One region of the Kitasatospora sp. NPDC057904 genome, then DNA from elsewhere that is predicted to be linked to it. Evidence: riboswitches for the same ligand, from Rfam matches in the RefSeq annotation. Region 1 holds a riboswitch; each other region holds the start of a gene.
What was found. Region 1 has a riboswitch for S-adenosylmethionine ahead of ACFVSN_RS22875 (aminotransferase class V-fold PLP-dependent enzyme). Riboswitches for the same ligand answer to the same signal wherever they lie in the genome.
Positions count from the first base shown of each region.

Region 2: linked by a shared signal. The riboswitch ahead of ACFVSN_RS07540 (IclR family transcriptional regulator) and the one ahead of ACFVSN_RS22875 (aminotransferase class V-fold PLP-dependent enzyme) in region 1 are both predicted to bind S-adenosylmethionine.
Region 3: linked by a shared signal. The riboswitch ahead of thrC (threonine synthase) and the one ahead of ACFVSN_RS22875 (aminotransferase class V-fold PLP-dependent enzyme) in region 1 are both predicted to bind S-adenosylmethionine.

Region 1 covers NZ_JBHVOL010000009.1:9,935-14,182, reverse strand. The annotation lists gene ACFVSN_RS22885 (hypothetical protein) at 1-53, shown strand, start outside; gene trpD (anthranilate phosphoribosyltransferase) at 170-1,246, shown strand; SAM riboswitch class IV at 1,356-1,473, shown strand; gene ACFVSN_RS22875 (aminotransferase class V-fold PLP-dependent enzyme) at 1,526-2,890, shown strand; gene ACFVSN_RS22870 (Lrp/AsnC ligand binding domain-containing protein) at 2,901-3,182, opposite strand; gene ACFVSN_RS22865 (rhomboid family intramembrane serine protease) at 3,224-4,006, opposite strand; gene ACFVSN_RS22860 (hypothetical protein) at 4,209-4,248, shown strand, end outside.
Region 2 covers NZ_JBHVOL010000002.1:466,268-470,515, reverse strand. The annotation lists gene ACFVSN_RS07555 (hypothetical protein) at 26-700, opposite strand; gene ACFVSN_RS07550 (hypothetical protein) at 706-1,122, opposite strand; gene ACFVSN_RS07545 (hypothetical protein) at 1,342-1,638, opposite strand; SAM riboswitch class I at 1,763-1,905, shown strand; gene ACFVSN_RS07540 (IclR family transcriptional regulator) at 2,104-2,817, shown strand; gene ACFVSN_RS07535 (threonine/serine exporter family protein) at 2,880-4,133, opposite strand; gene ACFVSN_RS07530 (DUF664 domain-containing protein) at 4,191-4,248, opposite strand, start outside.
Region 3 covers NZ_JBHVOL010000057.1:1,533-5,780, reverse strand. The annotation lists gene ACFVSN_RS44935 (ubiquitin-like small modifier protein 1) at 81-359, opposite strand; gene thrC (threonine synthase) at 383-1,663, opposite strand; SAM riboswitch class I at 1,681-1,813, opposite strand; gene ACFVSN_RS44925 (glucosyl-3-phosphoglycerate synthase) at 1,956-2,984, shown strand; gene ACFVSN_RS44920 (trehalose-6-phosphate synthase) at 3,250-4,248, shown strand, end outside.

The DNA.
Region 1 (4,248 bases):
TGGCCACGCTGCTGCGGGCGCGCCTGGCCAAGCGGGCCCCCGCGACGCGCTGAGCGGCGCCGTCTCAGTACTAGAGAAGACAGGGCCGGAGGTACCCCGCCGCTCGATAGGCTGACTCCATCCGTACGGACGTCCCCCCTGGGGGAACCGACAAAAGCTGGAGTCAGCCATGGTGAACGTGAACCCTGCGAACGGTGGTACCGACCCCGCGCAGGTGGTCCGCACCTGGCCGGACCTCCTGGCGGCGCTGTTGAAGGGGGAGGACCTCGACCGCTCGGCCACCGCGTGGGCGATGGACCGGATCATGAGCGGCGAGGCGTCCCCCGTCCAGGTCGCCGGGTTCATGGTGGCGCTGCGGGCCAAGGGCGAGACGGTCGACGAGATCAGCGGCCTGGTGGACGCGATGTACGCGCACGCCGAGCCGCTGGACATCCCGGGCCCGGCGGTGGACATCGTCGGCACCGGCGGCGACCGCGCCAAGACCGTCAACATCTCCACGATGTCCGCGATCGTCGCGGCGGCCGCCGGTGCCAAGGTGGTCAAGCACGGCAACCGGGCGTCCTCCTCGGCGAGCGGGTCGTCGGACGTGCTGGAGAAGCTCGGCGTCGCCCTGGACCTGTCGGCCCGGCGGGTCGCCGAGGTGGCCGAGGAGGTCGGGCTCACCTTCTGCTTCGCGGCGAAGTTCCACCCGTCGATGCGGCACGCCGCCACCGCCCGGCGCGACCTCGGGGTGCCGACCGCGTTCAACATCCTCGGCCCGCTGACCAACCCGGCGAAGGTCACCGCGCACGCCGTCGGCTGCTTCGACACCCGGCTCGCCGGGCTGATCGCGGGCGTCCTCGCCCGGCGCGGCTCCACGGCGCTGGTCTTCCGCGGCGACGACGGCCTGGACGAGCTGACCGTCACCACGACGTCGCAGGTGTGGATCGTGCGGGACGGCATCGTCACCGAGACCGCCTTCGACCCGCGGGACGTCGGCATCGAGCTCGTCGGCATCGAGGCGCTCCGCGGGGCGGACGCCTCCTACAACGCCGAGGTCGCGCGCAGGCTGCTGGCCGGGGAGCGCGGGCCGGTGCGGGACGCCGTCCTGCTCAACACGGCGGCGGCGCTGGTGGCGCTGGACCTGACGGACGCGCCGCTCGCCGAGCAGCTGGCGGCCGGCATGGAGCGGGCCGCGGCGGCCGTGGACTCGGGCGCGGCGCAGGAGCTGCTGCGGCGCTGGTCGGAGGCCACCGGCCGGGACTGACAAGCGAGTTGAGGGGCCCGTGGCAGTTCGTCGCCGCGGGCCCCTTCGGCTGTCCGGATGGTGGATGCCTGTTTGACCACCGGGCGGACGCGACCTAGAGTCCTGTCCAGGTCATGAGTGACAGCGACAAGCCCCAGCTTGCTGTCCGGCAACCCTCCGTCCGTGGCGGGGTGCCCTGGGTGAGGACCGGGCCGCGCGGCGAACCGTCCGCGAGGCAAGCGCGGACGCCCGACGACTAGCACTCCCGGGGTCCCTCGACCTCCGAAGGAGTGCATCCTCGTGTCCCTTGCCACCGAAATCTGCGCCCCCCTGGCCGTCCTCGGCCACGACGTCCAGGTGCCGCTCGCCAACGGCGAGAAGGTCGGCTACGCGCCGCTCGACTACGCGGCCAGCTCGCCGGCGCTGCAGCGGGTGTGGGACGACGTCGCCGCGTACGCCCCCTACTACGGCAGCGTGCACCGCGGCGCCGGGTACCTCTCGCAGCTGTCCACCGACCTGTTCGAGCAGAGCCGCCGGACCGTCGGCGAGTTCCTCGGCCTGCGCGAGGGCGACCAGGTGGTCTTCACCCGGGCCACCACCGACTCGCTCAACCTGCTCGCCGCCGCGCTGCCGGCCGGCACCCGGGTGTTCGCGTTCGAGACCGAGCACCACGCCTCGCTGCTGCCCTGGGCCCACGCCGGGCTCGACGTCACCTACCTGCGCGCTCCCCGCTCGCACGCCGAGGCCGTCGCCGCGCTGGACGCCGCGCTCGCCGGGGCGCCCGAGGGCCCGAAGCTGCTGTGCGTCACCGGCGCCTCGAACGTCACCGGCGAGCTGTGGCCGGTCGCCGAGCTCACCGCGACCGCGCACCGGCACGGCGCCCGGGTGGTGCTGGACGCCGCGCAGCTCGCCCCGCACCACCGGGTCTCGGTGGCCGAGCTGGACGTCGACTGGATCGCCTTCTCAGGCCACAAGATCTACGCGCCGTTCGGTGCCGGGGTGCTGGCCGGCCGGGCGGACTGGCTGGACGCGGCCGAGCCGTACCTGGCCGGCGGCGGCGCGACCCGGACGGTGGCCCGGGAGGCCGACGGCTCGGTGGCCGTCCAGTGGCACACCGGCCCGGCCCGGCACGAGGCCGGCTCGCCGAACGTCATCGGCGCCTACGCCATCGCGTCCGCCTGCCGGGCGCTGAGCGAGGCCGGCTTCGACGCGCTGGAGGCCCGCGAGCAGGCGCTGATCGCCCGGCTCACGGCCGGGCTGGCGGAGATCCCGCAGGTCAAGGTGCTGAGCCTGTTCGGCTCCGACTCGGCGCGGGTGGGCGTGCTGTCCTTCGTCGTCCGGGGCTGGAACAGCTCGCACTTCTCGGCCGCGCTCTCCGCCGAGTACGGCATCGGCGTGCGCGACGGGCTGTTCTGCGCGCACCCGCTGGTGCGCACGCTGCTCGGCGACGAGGACGTGGCGCCGTCCGAGTGCGGCGCGCCGGAGCCGTCGCTGCCGGGCGAGCGCAGCCTGAACGCCATCCGGGTCAGCTTCGGCGCCGGGACCCCGGACGAGCACGTCGACCGCTTCCTGACCGCCGTCCGCGAGCTGGTCACGGACGGCGCGGCGTGGAACTACCGGAACGAGGGCGGCCGTTGCGTCGCCGACACTCGCCGTGAGGACTGAGGACTGAGGACTACTCGTCCAGGCCGAGCGCGAACGCGGCCTCCAGGTCGTGCTGGGAGTAGGTGCGGAAGGCGATCTGGGTCTCGGTGTGGGCGACGCCCGGGACCTTGTTCAGCCGGCCCGGGATGACGTCGGCCAGGTCGTCGTGCTTGCGCACCCGCACCATCGCGACCAGGTCGTAGCCGCCGGTCACCGAGTACACCTCGCTGACGCCCTCGATGGCGGCGATGGCCTCGGCGATCTCCGGGATGCGGTCGACACTGGTCTTGATCAGGACGATGGCGGTGATCACTGTTCCGGCTCCTTCGTGGGGTGGCGCCAGCGTATCGGGCCTCAGCCGCGTCGTCTCGGGGGGTGACCGACGACGGTGCAGGCGTAGAGGAAGCCGGCGCAGAAGCCGATCACGTGGACCAGGTAGGCGACCCCGGGCCCGGCCGAGTGCACCGACCACCACTGCAGGGCGAACCAGAGGCCCAGCACGAGCCAGGCCGGGAACCGCAGCGGCAGGAAGAGCAGCAGCGGGACGAGCGTCGTCACCCGGGAGCGCGGGTGGAAGCGCAGGTAGGCGCCCAGGACGGCGGAGATCGCGCCGGAGGCTCCGATCAGGACGCGGGTGGAGTCCGCCGAGTGCGCCTCGGCGAGGGCGAAGCCGTACGTCGCGAGGCTCCCGGCGGCCAGGTAGAAGAGGAGGAAGCGGGCCCGGCCGACCCGCCGTTCGACGGTGGGGCCGAAGACGTGGAGGAAGAGCAGGTTGCCGGCCAGGTGCAGCCAGCCGGCGTGCAGGAAGAGGCCGGTGAGGACGGAGACGGCCGGGCGCTTGCCCGGCGTGGGAGCGGCCGGGCAGCCGGGGGCCGGGTCCGGGGCCTCGGCGAGCTGTTCGGCCGTCAGCGGGCGCCCGGCCAGCAGTTCGGCGGGGACGGCGCCCCAGCGCTGCTCGTACCGCTGCTCGGCGCAGAGCCGGGCCTGCCCGGTGCCGTAGAGGGGGTTGAGTCCGGCGGCCGGCCCGAACAGGAAGACCAGGGTGTTGAGCGCGATCAGGGCGTAGGTGACCGCCGGGGCGGGCACCGCGGGGCCGCCGTCCCGCGCGTCGGTGTGGCCGGGGGCCGCGAGCGCCATGCGGCCAAGCATCCCTCCGCGGGCCCTCCGTGACACCGCGCTGTACGGCAGGTGGGCTAGCCGTCCCGATCGCCCGAACCGGTGGCCGTGATGGTTGCCCCAGGCAATAGGCTTGGGGCGGGCATTCCCGCCTCCCGCCGCCGATGCCGGGGCTCCGGGGGGAGCGCCTAGCCCACCCAGGGACCACCCGAGAGGACCCCCGATGACCGTCCCCGCTCTGACCGCCGAGACGCGTTGGCGCT
Region 2 (4,248 bases), on a different contig from region 1:
GGTCCGAACCCTTCTCTGGTGGTGTTCAGTTGAGGCTCTGCGGTCCTTGCCCGGGTACCACTTCGCACGGGCTCTGGTTGCCGTCGGTGAAGGAATCGGGCCCGACGAACCAGCTGCACCACGTGTAGGCCTCGGGCAGGATGAAGGTCTTCGTCTCGCCGCCGCCGGTGCTTCCGCCGCAGGCGTCGGTCCGCACGGTGCCCGTCGTCCACTTCATGACGACCCCGTACAGGGCGTAGGCGGTGGTGCCGGGCGGCACCTGGATGGCGACCTTGGTGTTGGTGGACTTGGACGAGGTGCGGGAGACGGACGAGTCGGTGCGGTGCTCGTAGTCGAAGACGGCGTTCGCCTGGCCCTCGGCCGCGGGGACGAAGGCCGAGGCGCCGGTGACGAGCGCGGTGCCCGCCACGGCGACGTGGGCCTTGACCGTCGTGCTCTCCGACTCCTGGATGGAGAGGGTCTGTTCGCGGGTGGTGCTCACCGACCAGGTCTCCGTCGAGCCGGTCTGGTTCTGCGACATCTGGGCGTCGACGACCTCCAGTGCCGTGCCGCCGTCCTTGACGTTCGTGTAGACGTAGGAGGTGTCGCATTTCGGCGGAGGGGCGGCCGCGTGGCCGGAGCTGCTGCAGCCGACGAGGGGGGTGAGGAGCGCGACGGTCACGAGGAGCGGCGCCGCGCCGCCCGCCGGTCGGATCGTCATGGTCCTCACCCGACCTTCAGGGAGAGGGACTTGACGACCACGCCGTTGTAGAGCGCCTGGACCTGGACGCTCCCCGCGATGGCGAGGTCGATCCGCTTGGTGTAGACGTGCCGGCCCTGGGCGACCGTGACCGGCAGGCTGCGTGCCTCGGGTTCGGACTGCCCGCCGCGGACCAGGTCGAGTTGTACCGTCCCGCCCGCGCCGCCCGCGTCGGTGATGAAGGCCACGTAGGCGGTCTGGCCGACCGGGAACGTGGTCGAGGCCCCGGTGACCCGCTGCTGCCCGGTGTCGAACCCGGTACCGGTCACGAGGTCCTGCACGCCGTCGTGGGCCTGGCTCGTGCCGGACGAGCAGGCCGCGGCGGCGCACAGCGCCACGGCGACCACCCCCGACCGCACGACCGGACCCTGGCGACCGTTCATGTGCTCGCCCTCCGCTCGGGGACGGTCGAGAAGGGGACCGTCGGTAAAACGGTAGAGCTCCGGTCGCGGCTCGGTGAGGGATATGCGAAGTCGTGGCACTGCCGCTTCGAAACCGTGACAGATGTCCGGATCCGCGACGCGAGCGCCCCGATTCGGAACGGAGGTTTCGGTGATCTTCCTTGAGTGGAACGGAATGTGACGAATGGTCAGGCGGACGCTCTACGGGGCGGCCGTGCCACCCTCGCCCAGGACGGGCGCCACCAGCCGGCCGAGTTCGGCGGCCTGCGGGGCGGGGACGTGGGCGGCCAGGGCCTCGGCGATGGACGCGGCCCACTGCGCGCGGGTGATCCGCCCGAGCAGCAGTGGGAGGTCGCGCTCGGGGGCGAACGCGATCTCCGTCGTCGTGCCCGGGGCGAGGCCGGCGGCCCGTTCGAGCCGCGTCACCTCGTCGCCGTCGTAGAAGCGGATGACGCCGTCCAGGTCGCAGAGCAGGGCGTCGAACGCGAGGTCTGTCATGGCTGGTGATCATGCCAGAGCCCCGCCGACCGGGCCCGGCGGGAGCCGTGCTCCCACGAAGCGGAGGTGTACGGGGTGGGGGGAGTTTGGCGGGCGGGGCGGGGAGTCTTGTATCGTTCCTCGCGAATCATCCAGAGGGGTGGAGGGACCGGCCCTACGAAGCCCCGGCAACTCCCCGTTCGACCCGGCGTCCGAAGTACGCGCCGTGCCGTCCGGGATCAGTGCCAACTCCGGCCTGTCGCCAACGTGGCGCGGGAAAGATGAGGAGACACGGTGCTCTCTGTGCTGTCCTTCGCCCGGGCGCTTCCCGCCCCGGCCCTTCCGCGTACCCGTCTCGTGCCCGGCGCAGGCATCCGGCCGACTTCTCCGGCCCGTTCTCGCTGACCACCCCCGCGCTCCCCGCGGGGAGCCCCCGCGCGCCGAACCCACCCGTCGGCCGCGGATTCGAGACTGGAGTACCCATCCATGGAGCTCACGAGCGGCGTCGGCGTGCTCGACAAGGCCACCGCGATCCTCGCCACCCTGGAGTCCGGGCCCATCACCCTGGCCGGACTCGCCGCCGCCACCGGCCTGGCACGCCCCACCGCCCACCGGCTGGCCGTCGCGCTGGAACACCACCGACTGGTGACCAGGGACCTGCAGGGCCGGTTCGTCCTCGGCCCCCGGCTCGCCGAGCTGTCGGCGGCGGCGGGGGAGGACCGGCTGCTGGCCGCCGCCGGGTCGGTGCTCGTGCACCTGCGCGACGTCACCGGCGAGAGCGCCCAGCTGTACCGCCGTCAGGGCGAGGTCCGGATCTGCGTGGCCGTCGCGGAGCGGCTCTCCGGTCTGCGCGACACGGTGCCGGTGGGGGTCACGCTCCCCATGAAGGTCGGCGCCGCCGCCCAGATCCTGCTCGCCTGGGAGGAGCCGGAGCGCCTCCACCGGGGGCTCCAGGGGGCGCGCTTCACGGCCACGGCCCTCAGCGGCGTACGGCGGCGGGGCTGGGCGCAGTCCATCGGCGAGCGCGAGCTCGGAGTCGCGTCCGTGTCGGCGCCGGTGCGCGGGCCGTCCAACCGGGTGGTGGCCGCGGTCACCGTCTCCGGCCCGATCGAACGGCTCACCCGGCACCCGGGCGCGCGCCTGTCCCAGGCCGTCATCGAGGCGGCGAACCACCTCACCGAGGCGCTGCGCCACCCGTGACCGGCCCGGCCCCGGGCCCGGGGCGTCGGCTCAGGCCCGAGGCCCAGGCCCGGGGCGTCGGCTCAGGTCCGAGGCGCCGGCGTGAGGAGCGTCGGACGGGGAATGCGGCTGATCACCGAGCCGATCAGGGTGCCGATCGACACCCCGAAGACCGCCGAGACGGCCGCCAGCACCGACTGGGCCCCGTTGCCCACCTCGATCTGGGCGGTGTTCAGCAGGCCGAAGGAGCCCGGCACGACGATCCAGAACGCCGGCAGGTAGAGCACCTGCCAGAGCGGGCCGCCCGGCAGCCAGTGCACCAGGGTGGCGGCGACCGCGGCGGAGACCGCCCCGGCCAGGCCGCCGATCGCCGCGCCGTGCTCCGAGCCGATGACGACCTGGACGGTGACGCTCACCGCGATCACCGCGACGATCCACGGAACGGCGCTCGGCGGGGTGTTCACGTTGATCACGACGCCCGCGACGGCGATCGCGAGACCGAGCCCGATCACCCACCAACTCGGCTTGGCCACCTGCACGTTGGCCAGCGCCGAGGCGGGCATGCCGATCGCGGTGGTGGCGGCGGCCACCCCGGCGAGGAACAGTGCGAGCTGCACCGCGCCGGACACCAGCCGGGCCGTCCCGGCGCTGGCCGAGCCCGCGGCGATCTCCGACAGGCCGGTGACCAGCAGCCCGCCCGGCAGCAGGATCGCCAGCGTGGCGACGATCGTCCGCAGCGGGCCGTCCAGCAGCGAGGCCTGCGCGAGCGCCAGGACGAGCAGTGCGACGAGGAACCCGGCCGTGACGGGCAGCAGCGGCCGCAGGGACGGCAGGCGCCGGGCGAGCACGGTCAGTCCCGCGACGACCAGCGAGCCGGCCCCGGCCGCCAGCACGTTCGCCGCGGCCGGCTGCAGGAACATGCAGACCCCGACCCCGACCGGCAGCGCCCCGAGGTCCGCCACCCACGTCGGCCAGCGGGCCGGCGCCCGGCGGATCGCGTCCAGCTCGGCGAGCGCCCGCGGCCCGTCGAGCCCGCCGGCGCGCAGCCGGTGCACCAGGTGGAGGACGTCGGCCGTCTGCTCGAAGCGCAGCGCGGCGCCGACGGGCCGGAACGCGGTGGCGTCGTCCGTGCCCAGCGAGACGAACAGCCCGTTGGTCAGGGCGGCGACCTGCACCCCGGGAGCCCCCAGCGCCCGCCCCAGGCCGTGGAGTTCCTCCTCGACGTCATGGACGGGCAGACCACCGCCCAGGAAGGCGTCGCCCAGTTCGAGCAGGAGGCGGCGGAGCGGGTCGGGCGGGGCGGCGGTGCCCCGGACCGGGGGAGACGTGCGTGACATGGCACGTATCGTCCCATCCCGCCCGATTCGGTCCGACCGTGCCCTTCTTCCGGGCGGTCAGCCCCCGCCCAGGAGCCCGCGTACGTAGGCCGCCTGGCCGACGTGCTGGAGGTCG
Region 3 (4,248 bases), on a different contig from region 1:
GCCCAATGGCCCGCGCCCCCCCGCGCGCACGGAATGCGGAATTCCGTGCGCGCGGGCGGCCGGTCGGAGCGGGGCGCGGCTCAGCAGCCGCCGGCCACCGCCGGAATGATCGAGACGCTGGCACCGTCCTTGATCTCGGTCGCCAGTCCCTCGGCGAATCGCACGTCGTCGTCGTTCACGTACACGTTCACGAAACGGCGCAGCTTGCCGGTGTCGTCCAGGATGCGCGCGGAGATGCCCGCGTGGTTCTTCTCCAGGTCGGCGATGACGTCGCCCAGGGTCCCGCCGTCGGCGGTGACCTCGGCGGACCCGCCGGTGTAGGTGCGCAGGATGGTGGGGATGCGGACGGTGGCGCTCATGGGTGGCTCTCCTCGTGGGGGAATCAGGCGGACGCGAGGCCGGCGGTGCGGAAGGACTCCAGCGTCGGGCGGATGACCGCGGTCATCCCGGCATCGGCGACGGCGTCCAGGGTCTTGAGGCCGTCACCGGTGTTGATCGCGACGGTCTCCTTGGCCGGATCCAGCTGCCCGGTCTCGACCAGCTTCTTGAGCACGCCGACGGTCACCCCGCCCGCGGTCTCGGCGAAGATGCCCTCGGTGCGGGCCAGCAGCCGGATGGCGGCCACCACCTCGGCGTCGGTGACGTCCTCGACCGCTCCGCCGGTGCGCCGCGCGATGTCCAGCACGTACGGGCCGTCCGCCGGGTTGCCGATCGCCAGCGACTTGGCGATGGTGTCCGGCTTCACCGGCTTGATCACGTCCCGGCCGGCCTTGAACGCCGCGGAGACCGGCGAGCAGCCCTCGGCCTGGGCGCCGAAGATCCGGTACGGCCGGTCCTCGACCAGCCCGAGCTTGATCAGCTCCTGCAGGCCCTTGTCGATCTTCGTGAGCTGCGAGCCCGAGGCGATCGGGATGACGATCTGCTCCGGCAGCCGCCAGCCGAGCTGCTCGCAGATCTCGTACGCGAGCGTCTTGGAGCCCTCGCCGTAGTACGGGCGGAGGTTGACGTTGACGAAGCCCCAGCCCTCGCCGGCCGGGTCGCCGATCAGCTCCGAGCAGAAGCGGTTCACGTCGTCGTAGTTGCCCTCGATGCCGACCAGCTCGCCGCCGTACACACCGGCCATGACGACCTTGCCCTGCTCCAGGTCGTGCGGGATGAACACGCACGAGCGGAACCCGGCCCGGGCCGCCGCCGCACCCACCGCACCGGCCAGGTTGCCGGTCGACGAGCAGGAGAGCGTGGTGTAGCCGAAGGCGCGCGCGGCCTCGATCGCGCAGGCCACCACGCGGTCCTTGAACGAGTGCGTCGGGTTCCCCGAGTCGTCCTTCACGTACAGGTTCGCGGTGAACCCGAGCTCGCGACCGAGGTTGTCCGCCTTGACCAGCGGGGTCCAGCCGGGATTCAGGTTCGGCTTCGAAGCGACGTCCGCGGGCACCGGCAGCAGCGGCGCGTAGCGCCAGATCGACGCGGGCCCGGCCTCGATGCGCTTGCGCAGCTCCTCGGCGGCCTCGCTCCCGAACTCGTACGCGATCTCCAGCGGCCCGAAGCACTCCACACAGGCGAAGCTCGGACCGAGCGGGAAGCGGGTGCCGCACTCCCGACAGGACAGGGCGGTGGCGGGGCCGAGATCCACGGATGCGGGTGCGACTGTGTCGATAGCCATGATGGCGGAGGCCTCTCTCCTCATCTTCCCCGTGGTGCGGGCGCACCACGGGCCGGAATTGGCACCTGTCCCGCCGGGGCCTGGTGAAAGCCGCGCGAGAAGGTTGCCGGGACGTCAACGGGCCGTTCCCTCAGTCCCTCTGGATGAGCATGTGAAGTTGTCGTCAGCGGTGACCCCGGCGTGCGAAGGTCCGACCGCTGTACGAAGACTGTATCCGAAGGCGCCGAGCCCGAAAGGGACCGTCCGCCACGCGAGATGGCCCGTTCCACCCCGATCCGCCGAGGAGAGTCCCGTGCCCGCCGAACCGACCCCCGCACTCCTCCCGCAGGCGGCCTCCTGGCTGGGCCGCCGCTCGTGGAGTGCGGCCGACCGGCCGGTCGACACCCTCCTGGCGGCCAAGCGCCGCACCGGCCACACCGTCAGCGTCGTCCTGCCCGCCCTCGACGAGGCGGCCACCGTCGGCGACATCGTCCGCACGATCCGGCGCGAGCTGATGGAGCGCCTCCCCCTCGTCGACGAGCTCGTCGTCGTCGACTCCGGCTCCGCCGACGACACCGCCGCCGTGGCCGCCGCGGCCGGCGCCCGGGTCGTGCCGCGCGACGGGATCCTGCCCCGGCTGCCCGCCGTGCCCGGCAAGGGCGAGGTGCTGTGGCGCTCGCTGCTGGTCACCCGCGGCGACATCGTCTGCTTCGTCGACGCCGACCTGCGCGAGTTCGACCCCGCCTTCGTCTCCGGCACCGTCGGCCCGCTGCTCACCGAGCCGGACATCCAGCTGGTCAAGGCCATGTACGACCGCCCGCTCGAAGTCAGCGGCTCCGCCGGGGACCCCGACGCGGTCTTCCCGGCCGGCGGTGGCCGGGTGACCGAACTGGTCGCCCGCCCCCTCCTCAACCTGCACTGGCCGGAACTCGCCGGTTTCGTCCAGCCGCTCGGCGGCGAGTACGCGGCCCGCCGCGTACTGCTCGAACGGCTGCCCTTCCCCACCGGCTACGGCGTCGAACTCGGCCTCCTGGTCGACGCGTTGGAGCTCGTCGGCCTCGACGCCCTGGCCCAGGTCGACGTCGGCGTCCGCCACCACCGCCACCAGGACGGCCAGGCCCTCGGCCGGATGGCCGCCACCATCTACCGGACCGCGCTGGAACGCCTCGACCGCGCCCACCGCCTCAAGGCGTCGGCCGACCTCGTCCACCCGCTGCTCACCCAGTTCACCCGCGACCCGGAGACCCGCGCGTTCACCGCCCACACGCACCCCGTGACGGCCACGGAACGCCCCCCGATGCACACCGTCCCCGAGTACGCGAAGCGCCGCACCGACGGGTGACAGACCCGAACAGTGCGGCCGCTGCGATCTCGCCGGTTGTCCGGCGATTGGTTTGCGACGTCTGCCGACCGGCAACGTACCAACCGTGACTCCTCCCCCTCTCGACGAGGAGGCTTCCCACTCGACCCCTGCGGAGCCTCATGGCGGCCAAGCCCTGACCGCTGCATGTCGCAGGTCTTCGACGGTACGGCCGCGCTGCGCTCCGCTCCGCCGTACGCTCGGATTCCACCCCGAAGGGTGAACGGGTAGACCCAGAAGAGGACTCATGGCCGATTCATCGACCAAACGTTCGAGCGCGACCGTGCTGGTGGCGTCCAACCGCGGACCGGTCTCCTTCAGCACCGCGGACGACGGCACGCTGACCCTCAAACGCGGTGGCGGAGGCCTGGTCTCCGGCCTCTCCGCGATCGACGACCCGAACGCCGTCTGGGTGTGCGCCGCCCTGGGCGACGCGGACCGCCGGGCCGCCCGCGAAGCCCCCCACGGCCGCCTCGACCTGGCCGGCCACGACGTCGGCGGACAGGCCGTCCGGATGCTGGACATCGACCCGGAGACCTTCGCCCGCGCCTACAACGGCGTCGCCAACTCGACCCTCTGGTTCGTCAGCCACCTGCTCTACGCCACGCCCACCGCCCCCGCCTTCGACGCGGGCTTCCGCACCGAGTGGGCCGCCTACGAGACGTACAACCGGGCCTTCTCGGACGCCCTCGCGGCCGAGGCCGCCCCGAACGCCGCCGTCCTGGTCCAGGACTACCACCTGTCCCTCACCCCGGCCCTGCTCCGCGCGGCCCGCCCCGACCTTCGCATCGGCCACTTCTCCCACACCCCGTGGGCCCCGCCCGAGTACTTCCGGCTCCTCCCGGACGACGTGGCCAGGGCCGTCCTCACCGGCATCCTCGGCGCCGACCGGGCCGGCTTCCTCACCGAACGCTGGGCGAGGGCCTTCGCCGCGTGCTGCGAGGAGATCCTGCACGCGACCGTCGACCACGACGCCCTCACCATCACCCACGACGGCCGCACGACCCGCCTCGGCGTGCACGCCCTGGGCGCCGACGCCGACTTCCTGCGCGAGCGCGCCCACCGCCCGGACGTCGACGAGCGCCTCGCCGCCCTGCGCGAGGCCGTCGGCGACCGGCGCACGATCGTCCGGGTCGACCGCACCGAACTCAGCAAGAACATCGTCCGGGGCCTGCTCGCCTACCGCCACCTCCTGCGCACGCGCCCGGAGTGGCACGACCGCGTCGTGCACATCGCCTTCGCCTAC